Regions from separate parts of the Streptomyces sp. NPDC016459 genome, predicted to be linked through region 1. Evidence: riboswitches for the same ligand, from Rfam matches in the RefSeq annotation. Region 1 holds a riboswitch; the other holds the start of a gene.

What was found. Region 1 has a riboswitch for cyclic di-AMP ahead of ABZ567_RS15210 (M23 family metallopeptidase). Riboswitches for the same ligand answer to the same signal wherever they lie in the genome.
Positions count from the first base shown of each region.
Region 2: linked by a shared signal. The riboswitch ahead of ABZ567_RS24540 (transglycosylase family protein) and the one ahead of ABZ567_RS15210 (M23 family metallopeptidase) in region 1 are both predicted to bind cyclic di-AMP.

Region 1 covers NZ_JBEYCR010000005.1:110,792-115,099, forward strand. Annotated here, with positions in the region: gene ABZ567_RS15200 (pitrilysin family protein) at 1-515, shown strand, start outside; gene ABZ567_RS15205 (pitrilysin family protein) at 512-1,909, shown strand; cyclic di-AMP (ydaO/yuaA leader) riboswitch at 2,150-2,315, shown strand; gene ABZ567_RS15210 (M23 family metallopeptidase) at 2,328-3,098, shown strand; gene ABZ567_RS15215 (GntR family transcriptional regulator) at 3,349-4,032, shown strand; gene ABZ567_RS15220 (HPr family phosphocarrier protein) at 4,175-4,308, opposite strand, start outside.
Region 2 covers NZ_JBEYCR010000011.1:116,336-120,643, reverse strand. Annotated here, with positions in the region: gene eno (phosphopyruvate hydratase) at 1-775, opposite strand, end outside; gene ABZ567_RS24540 (transglycosylase family protein) at 1,099-1,818, opposite strand; cyclic di-AMP (ydaO/yuaA leader) riboswitch at 1,822-1,993, opposite strand; gene ABZ567_RS24535 (transglycosylase family protein) at 2,252-3,388, opposite strand; gene ABZ567_RS24530 (cytochrome P450) at 3,482-4,308, opposite strand, start outside.

The sequences.
Region 1 (4,308 bases):
TGGCCCTGACGGTGCTCGGCGGTGGCGAGTCGTCCCGTCTGCACAACCGTCTGGTCCGCCGCGACCGTACGGCCGTCGCCGCCGGCTTCGGCCTGCTGCGGCTCGCCGGAGCGCCATCGCTCGGCTGGCTGGACGTCAAGACCTCCGGGGGCGTCGAGGTCCCCCAGATCGAGGCGGCCGTCGACGAGGAGCTCGCCCGGTTCGCCGCCGAGGGCCCCACGCCGGAGGAGATGGAGCGCGCGCAGGCCCAGTTGGAGCGCGAATGGCTCGACCGCCTCGGCACCGTCGCCGGCCGTGCCGACGAACTGTGCCGTTACGCCGTGCTGTTCGGCGACCCGCAGCTCGCCCTCACGGCCGTCGACCGGGTCCTGGACATCACCGCGGACGAGGTGCGGGCGGCCGCCGCGGCCGCGCTGCGCCCCGACAACCGCGCGGTGCTCGTCTACGAGCCCCTGGCGACCGGGCAGAGCGACCACGCCGACGGCGATGACGACGCAGAGGGAGCGGACCAGTGACCGACGCAGCCGTGTCCTTGACGAGCATGGACTTCCACCCCCAGCCGACGCCCGGCGTCGCCAGGCCCTGGGCCTTCCCCGCCCCGGACCGCGGCAAGCTGGACAACGGCCTGACGCTGCTGACCAGCCACCGCCCCGGCCAGCAGGTCGTGGCCGTGGAGCTCTTCCTGCCGGCCCCGCTGGACGCCGAGCCCGCCGGTCTCGACGGTGTCGCCACCATCATGGCCCGCGCGCTCTCCGAGGGAACCGACCGGCGCAGCGCCGAGGAGTTCGCGGCCGAGCTGGAGCGCTGCGGCGCCACGCTCGACGCGCACGCCGACCACCCGGGCGTACGGGTCTCCCTGGAGGTCCCCGTCTCCCGGCTGCCCAAGGCCCTCGCGCTGCTCTCCGAGGCCCTGATCGCCCCGGCGTTCCTGGACACCGAGATCGAGCGCCTGGTGCGCAACCGTCTCGACGAGATCCCGCACGAGACGGCCAGTCCCGCCCGTCGCGCCGCCAAGCAGCTCTCCAAGGAGCTCTTCCCGGCCGAGTCGCGGATGTCCCGGCCGCGCCAGGGCACCGAGGAGACCGTCGAGGCGATCGACGCGGCCGCGGTCCGCGCCTTCTACGAGGCGTACGTCCGGCCCGCCACGGCCACCGCCGTGGTCGTCGGCGACCTGACCGGCGTCGACCTGGACAAGGTCCTCGCCGAGACCCTGGGCGCCTGGACCGGCGAGCCGGCCGAACCGCTCCCGATGCCGCCGATCACCGCCGACGACACCGGACGGGTCGTCATCGTGGACCGACCCGGCGCCGTCCAGACCCAGTTGCTGATCGGCCGCATCGGTCCCGACCGGCACGACCGCGTCTGGTCGGCCCAGGTCCTGGGCACGTACTGCCTCGGCGGCACCCTCACCTCGCGACTCGACCGGGTGCTGCGCGAGGAGAAGGGCTACACCTACGGGGTGCGCGCCTTCGCGCAGGTGCTCCGCTCCGACAGTCAGGGGAACGGAGCCGCGATGCTCGCCATCAGCGGTTCCGTCGACACGCCCAACACGGGCCCGGCGCTCGACGACCTGTGGAAGGTGCTGCGGACGCTGGCCGCCGAGGGCCTGACCGACGCCGAGCGCGAGACGGCCGTGCAGAACCTGGTCGGGGTCGCCCCGCTCAAGTACGAGACGGCCGCCTCGGTCGCCGGGACGCTCGCCGACCAGGTCGAGCAGCACCTTCCGGACGACTACCAGGCCCAGTTGTACGCGCGCCTGGCCGAGACGGGCACGGTCGAGGCGACAGCGGCCGTGGTCAGCGCCTTCCCGGTGGACCGGCTCGTCACGGTGCTCGTGGGTGACGCGGCGCAGATCGCGGACCCGGTGCGCGCGCTGGGCATCGGTGAAGTCACCGTCGTGACGGGCTGATTCCGGCTCCCGGCCCCTGTCCGGACCGGTTCCGACCGGCTCCTGAGAAAAGGGGCACGGGGAGGGCTCCGACGAACGATGTCGTCGGAGCCCTCCCCTTTGTCCGTATTGGCAGCAAGGGTGATCGTTTGCTCTGTGGCATGTCTTACAAACAGGCCGGTCCGGTTGGTGATTGAAAGACGATCCGCATAGCGTCGGTGCGTCTGTTCGGCAGTTGCACCCGCCGCACCCGCGGCAACCGGACAGTCATCGCCGAGTCCCCGTCAGGCGCGAGCCTGGGGAGCCGGGGACCCACACGTAGTCCCTGGGGTGAATCGGGCGCCTTCGTCTCGTACGGAGGGGCTCGTAGGAGACCTTCCTGCTCCGAACCCGTCAGCTAACCCGGTAGGCGAGAGGGAAGGAAAGGATCAGCCACTACATGGCGTTCACCCGTGCCACCGGGAAGCATCGTGGTTCGAGCCGGATGGCGCGCCGCAGCCTGGGCTTCGCCGGCGCCGCGACACTCGCCACCACCGGCGTCATCGGAACCCTCGCCTCCCCGGCACTCGCCGCCGACGCGGACAACCGCTCCGTCGAGGACACCGGGCTCACCAAGGTGATCACCGAGGACTCCCTCGTGGACCGGATCAACGCCCAGGCCGCCGCCCAGGAGCAGGAGGCCTTCGAGGCCGCCGCGAAGGCGAAGGCCGAAGCCGAGGCGAAGCGCAAGGCGGAGGCCCGCGCAAAGGAGATCCGTGAGGCGGAGGAGCGCGCCGCCCGTGAGGCCGAGCGCCGCCGTCTGAACTCCTTCCAGCTCCCCGTCGCCGGCTCGTACGTGTCCACCGGTTACCAGACCGGCGGCTCGCTCTGGTCCTCCGGGAGCCACTCCGGCGTCGACTTCCACGCCGGCTACGGCAGCAGCGTCGTCTCCGTCGGCTCCGGGACCGTCGTCGAGGCCGGCTGGGGCGGCGCGTACGGCAACAACATCGTCATCCGGATGAACGACGGCACGTACACCCAGTACGGTCACCTCTCCTCCATCGGCGTCTACGTCGGCCAGAGCGTCGAACCGGGCCAGCAGATAGGCATCTCCGGCTCGACCGGCAACTCGACCGGCCCGCACCTGCACTTCGAGGCGCGTACGAGCTCCGAGTACGGCTCCGACATCAACCCGGTCGCCTACCTCCGGGCCCGAGGCGTCAGCGTCTGACGCACGGCGCCGCCGCGCCCCCGTCACCGCACCCCGTACCCCCCCGACCGCACCGCGGCCCCCCGAGGGCCGGTCCGCGTCGCGTCGCAAAAGCCCCGGCTCGTGCTGAGCCGGGGCTTTTCGTCGGTCAAAAGGCTTCCATATTCCGCTGGGGCATCGGAAATTCCGGCGCGCTGCAATAGAGTCGCAGATCGGGCGCAGAACAGGCGCCTCAAGAATTGTCTCGCGCAGACCAAGGCGGAGGTCGGACATGCGCATTCCCGCGCACTCGGTATGCACGGCGATCCGGGACGACATCGTCTCCGGCGTCTTCGAGCGGGGCAGCCGGCTGACCGAGGAACAGCTCGCCCGTCGGTACGGGGTCTCCCGGGTCCCGGTCCGCGAGGCCCTGCGCACCTTGGAGTCCGAGGGCTTCGTCGTCACCCGACGCCATGCGGGCGCGCATGTCGCCGAGCCCACCGAGCAGGAGGCGGCCGACCTGCTCGACATGCGGGCGCTGCTCGAACCCCTGGGCGCCGCACGAGCCGCCCAGCGGCGCACCGAGGCCCACCTCAAGGTGCTGCGGGGCCTGGTCAGGCTGGGGCAGGAGCGGGCCAGGCGCGGCCAGGGCGAGGATCTGCGCTCGCTCGGCGGCTGGTTCCACGAGACGCTGGCGCAGGCCTCCGGCAGCCCGGCCCTCACGGCGCTGCTGACCCAGCTGCGCCACAAGATCGCCTGGATGTACGCGGTCGAGGAGCCCGCGCAGCCGGTGGAGGCCTGGGCCGAGCGCGGCGCGATCGTGGACGCCCTCGCGCGCGGTGACGCCGAGCGGGCGCGGGCGCTGACCGCGCTGCACGCGGAGCGCTCGCAGCCGCTGCACCGCCTCAAAAGGCCGACGCGCGGCCGTGTGAGGGTTTCGCAACATGTCGTCAACACGGCGAGCGCCCGGACTTAACGCGCACACCGTATACAAAGAATGCGAATTCGGCGGGCTGGTCCCGTGCTGCCCGAAGTCGCTCGGGGGGAAATGTAAAAGGCCGTGGCCGCCGGAATTCCGGCAGCCACGGCCTTTCGCCGTACGAGAAGGTCGACCCGGCTCAGACGGTCTCGGGGAGCTCGTCGAGACCCTCGGCGACCAGCTTCGCCAGACGGTCCAGAGCGGCCTCGGCGCCCTCGGCCTCCGAAGCGAGGACGATCTCCTCGCCCCCCTGCGCGCCCAGGCCGAGCACCG
Region 2 (4,308 bases), on a different contig from region 1:
GGCCCTCGAACGCGTACGAGCCGTCCTTGTAGAACTCGGAGGCGGCGACGTCGAGCGCGAGCGCGATGTCACGGCCGGGCTCGTAACCGGCCTCCTTGATGGCCTCGATGATGAGGTCGAGGGCGGCGCGGTTCGACTCGAGGTTCGGCGCGAAGCCGCCCTCGTCGCCGAGACCGGTGGACAGGCCCTTGGTCTTCAGGACCTTCTTCAGGGTGTGGTAGACCTCCGCGCCCCAGCGGAGGGCCTCGGAGAAGGACTCCGCGCCGATCGGGGCGATCATGAACTCCTGGATGTCGACGTTGGAGTCGGCGTGCGACCCACCGTTGAGGATGTTCATCATCGGAACGGGCAGCAGGTGCGCGTTCGGGCCGCCGAGGTAGCGGAAGAGCGGGAGGTCGGAGGCCTCGGACGCGGCGTGCGCGACGGCGAGGGAGACGCCGAGGATAGCGTTGGCGCCGAGCGAGGACTTGTTCTCGGTGGCGTCCAGGTCGAACATGGCCTGGTCGATCAGGCGCTGCTCGGTGGCGTCGTAGCCGACGAGCTCCGGGCCGATCTGCTCGATGACGGCGAGGACGGCCTTCTCGACACCCTTGCCGTGGTAGCGGCTGGGGTCACCGTCGCGAAGCTCGACGGCCTCGAACGCACCGGTGGAGGCGCCGGACGGAACAGCAGCACGACCGGTGCTGCCGTCGTCGAGGCCGACCTCGACCTCGACCGTGGGGTTGCCTCGGGAGTCCAGGATTTCCCGGGCTACGACGACGTCGATGGACGGCACGAGCATCTCCTTCTGGGATGTGACGCTGGATGTGACGCAAGGTCGGTGCGGGGTCGCTCGGCCTTGCGACAAGAGCCTAACCGGCGCGGGGGCTCCGGTCGGCCGGGCGCCCGCCCCCTGGGACGAAAAAGGACCCAAGGGCATGCATCCCGGGACGAAGGACCCCGTATCTACTGGGCGGTAACCGTCATGTCCGGTGTGCTCCGGAAAGACGGGAACCCCGGGCCGGCGCGCACAGGGGGGAGGCGCGCCGGCCCGGGGTGGTCACCGCGGGAGGGTCGTGGGGGCCGCGTGAGCCGCCGGACTCACGCGGACCGCCGGGCTCACTTCAGGTGGAGCTGCTGGCCCGGGTAGATGAGGTCGGCGTTCTCGACGACGTCCTTGTTCAGCTCGAAGAGCTTGCTCCAGCCGCCCTGGACGCCGTGCGCCCGGGCGATGGTGCCGAGGGTGTCGCCGGACTCCACCTTGTACTCGCCGTCACCCTTCTTGACCGACTTGCCGGTCGGGGTGGTGACGGTCTTCTTGGTGGCGGCCTTCGGCGTGGCCTGGCGCTGCGGGGTCTGCTGCGCGGACTTCTTCGGGGCCTGGCGCTGCTCGCTGCGGGTGGTCGGCTGCTCGGCCTTCCGCTCCTGCTGCTGCGGGGCGGACTCGGCGGAGCCGCCGCTGTAGGAGGCGTTGGAGAGGCCCACGCCGCAGCTCGGCCAGGCACCCTTGCCCTGGCCCGCGAGGACCTTCTCGGCGATGGCGATCTGCTGGGACTTCGACGCCTGGTTGGCGGTCGAGGCGTAGGCGGTGCCGCCGTACGCGGCCCACGTGGAGGCCGAGAACTGCAGGCCGCCGTAGTAGCCGTTGCCCGTGTTGATGGACCAGTTGCCGCCGGACTCGCACTGGGCGACGCGGTCCCACTCGGAGGCCGTGGCGGCCGAGGCGGTGCCCGCGGTCATCAGAGGGGCCGCGACGGCGACACCGGTGACGCCGACGAGCGTGACGACCTGGGTGGCCTTGGAGGGACGGCGGTGCTTGCCCTTGCCGGAAAACAGCATGGAGATTCTCCTCACCGACGCCTGTGAGGTGAGCTGTCGGGTTCGGGCCGGAAAGTTGCCCGGCCGCGTGCTGTGACACGCGGCTTCACCCCAAGCCGTTCGCCGGCCGTCTCTCAACGGCCGGGACCGGCACTTACCTTGGGTCCCCCACTCCTGCCTTCGGCGCTTACGCGACGACTGTTCCCATCGGCCGACGGCAGGATTCGGCGTTTCGGTCGACGGGGCCCGCGGTGGCGAGCAGTGACGACCGTAGACACAGACCCACCGGAAGTTCAAAGAGGCGTATTGCGGAAATATCGCCCCTACTTGCCCTCCGGCGGGTGGCATTTGTGCAGGTGAGGGGTGACGGAAGCCGACCGTGCGGGCGTGACACGCCAGTTGGGGCGAAGAGACCCATGTCTCACTTACCCAGAACGGGACATAAGCCCCCGAATCATTCGGCGTTCGCGGGCGAACCTTCCGTCAGGTCGAGGCTCTGACCAGGGAGGATGAGATCCGGGTCGACACCGACCGTCCGCCGGTTGGCGTCGTAGAGGGCGGTCCAGCCGCCGGGGAGCTCGTTCGCCTGTGCGATGTCGGACAGGCTGTCACCCGGCCGCACGGTGTACGCGTCCGAAGTGTCCTGACTGTCCGTTGCGCCCGAATCCTTCACCGTGCCGACCGGCGTCGTGGCGAGAGGGCTTTCGGTCAACTTGTTCCCAGATGAGGCATGTCTGCCCGATTCGGTAGAAGTGCCCCCCTTGGCGCTTCCCTCCGGCGCGGCGCCGCCCCGGTGCTTGCCGGTGCCGACGGTGGCCGACGACCCGTCACCCACCGACGCATCGGGCATCACGGACGTACCGGGCGTACCGGGCGTCACCGAGGCGTCAGGGGTGCCGGGGGTGACCGGCGTGGTCGGCGCGCCCGGCGACGTCGGCGCGGCCGGGTGGGTCGCGTCGGTCGGGGTGGTCGGCACGGAGGGGCTCACCGGGGTGGTCGGTGAGACGGGAGCCGACGGCGTGACGGGCCTGCTGGGCGTACCGGGCGTGGCCGGTACGACGCGCGCGGCCGTCCCGCTGCTCGGCTTCGCGGTCGCGGAGGTCCCCGCGGCACCCGTGGCGGCCCCCGGCAGCCCCGCCGTCCTGTTCGACTCGACGACCGGCCCCGTGGGCGCCTTCGGGACGGAGGCCGGGCCGGGATTCACACCGGGGGCCGTGCCGTCGTTCGTCAGACCGGCGATCGGCGCGCAGGTGGCCCACTCGGCGGAGCCCTTGGCGAGGGCCTTCTCGGCCACCGCGATCTGCTGGGCCCGGCTGGCCAGGTCGGCGCTGGGCGCGTACGCCAGGCCGCCGTGCCGCTCCCAGCTGTCCTGGGTGAACTGGAGCCCGCCGTACATGCCGTTGCCGAAATTGGCGCTCCACTGGCCACCGGACTCGCACTCGGCGACGCGGTCCCAGGTGGCGGCGTCGGCCGCGGAGGCGGATCCCGTGGCGAGCAGCGGCAGCGCCATGGCGGAGCCGGTCACACCGGCTGCGACGACGAGGGCGGGGGCCTGACGGGGGCGACGGTGTCGTCCGTTCCCGGAACGCATAGGAGCGCCTTTCGCGTGACGGCTGAGAGTGCGGCGAACGTAGCGGTATTCGAACGCTCGTCACAAGTCGATGGCCCCGCGATCACGCGAAGATCACATTTCTGATACGCCGTCAGTGTGCTGGAGCGGTACGGACGGGGAGAACTCCACCGGAAGCGTGCGCAATCCACGCATGATGAGCCCTCCGCGCCACCGGAGTTCGGCCGGATCGGCGGCAAGTCGCAGGTCCGGGAGGCGCGTCAGGAGGGTCGCGAGAGCCGTCTGTCCCTCCAGGCGGGCGAGCGGCGCGCCGAGGCAGTAGTGGATGCCGTGGCCGTACCCGAGGTGCTGGTTGTCGCGCCGCGTGAGGTCCAGGGTGTCCGGCGCCGTGAACCGCTCCGGGTCCCGGTTCGCGGCGGCCAGCACGACCAGCACCGGGTCACCCGCCGGGATCGCCTGCCCGCCGATGGTCAGCGGCTCCGTCGCGTACCGCCAGGTCGCCATCTCTACCGGCCCGTCGTACCGCAGCAGCTCCTCCACGCCCGTCCCCAGAAGTCCGGTCTCGCCCGCCGCGAGGGAGGCCTGGAGTCGTTCGCGCTGCTCGGGGTGGCGCAGCAGCTGGTACACGCCGTTGCCGATGAGGTTGACGGTCGTCTCGAAGCCCGCGAAGAGAAGGATGAAGGCCATGGCGGCGGCCTCGTTCTCGGTGAGGTGCTCGCCGTGGTCGGACGCCTTGATGAGCCCCGAGATCAGGTCGTCGCCCGGTTCGAGCCGCTTGCGGTGGATCAGCTCCGCGAGATAGCCGCGCATCTTCTTCACCGACCGGGCGACCCCGCCCCGGGGTCCCCCGCCGTGCCGGATCATCATCCCGGCCCAGTCCCGGAAGTCGTCCTGGTCCTCCTCGGGGACGCCGAGCAGGTCGCAGACGGCGTAGATCGGCA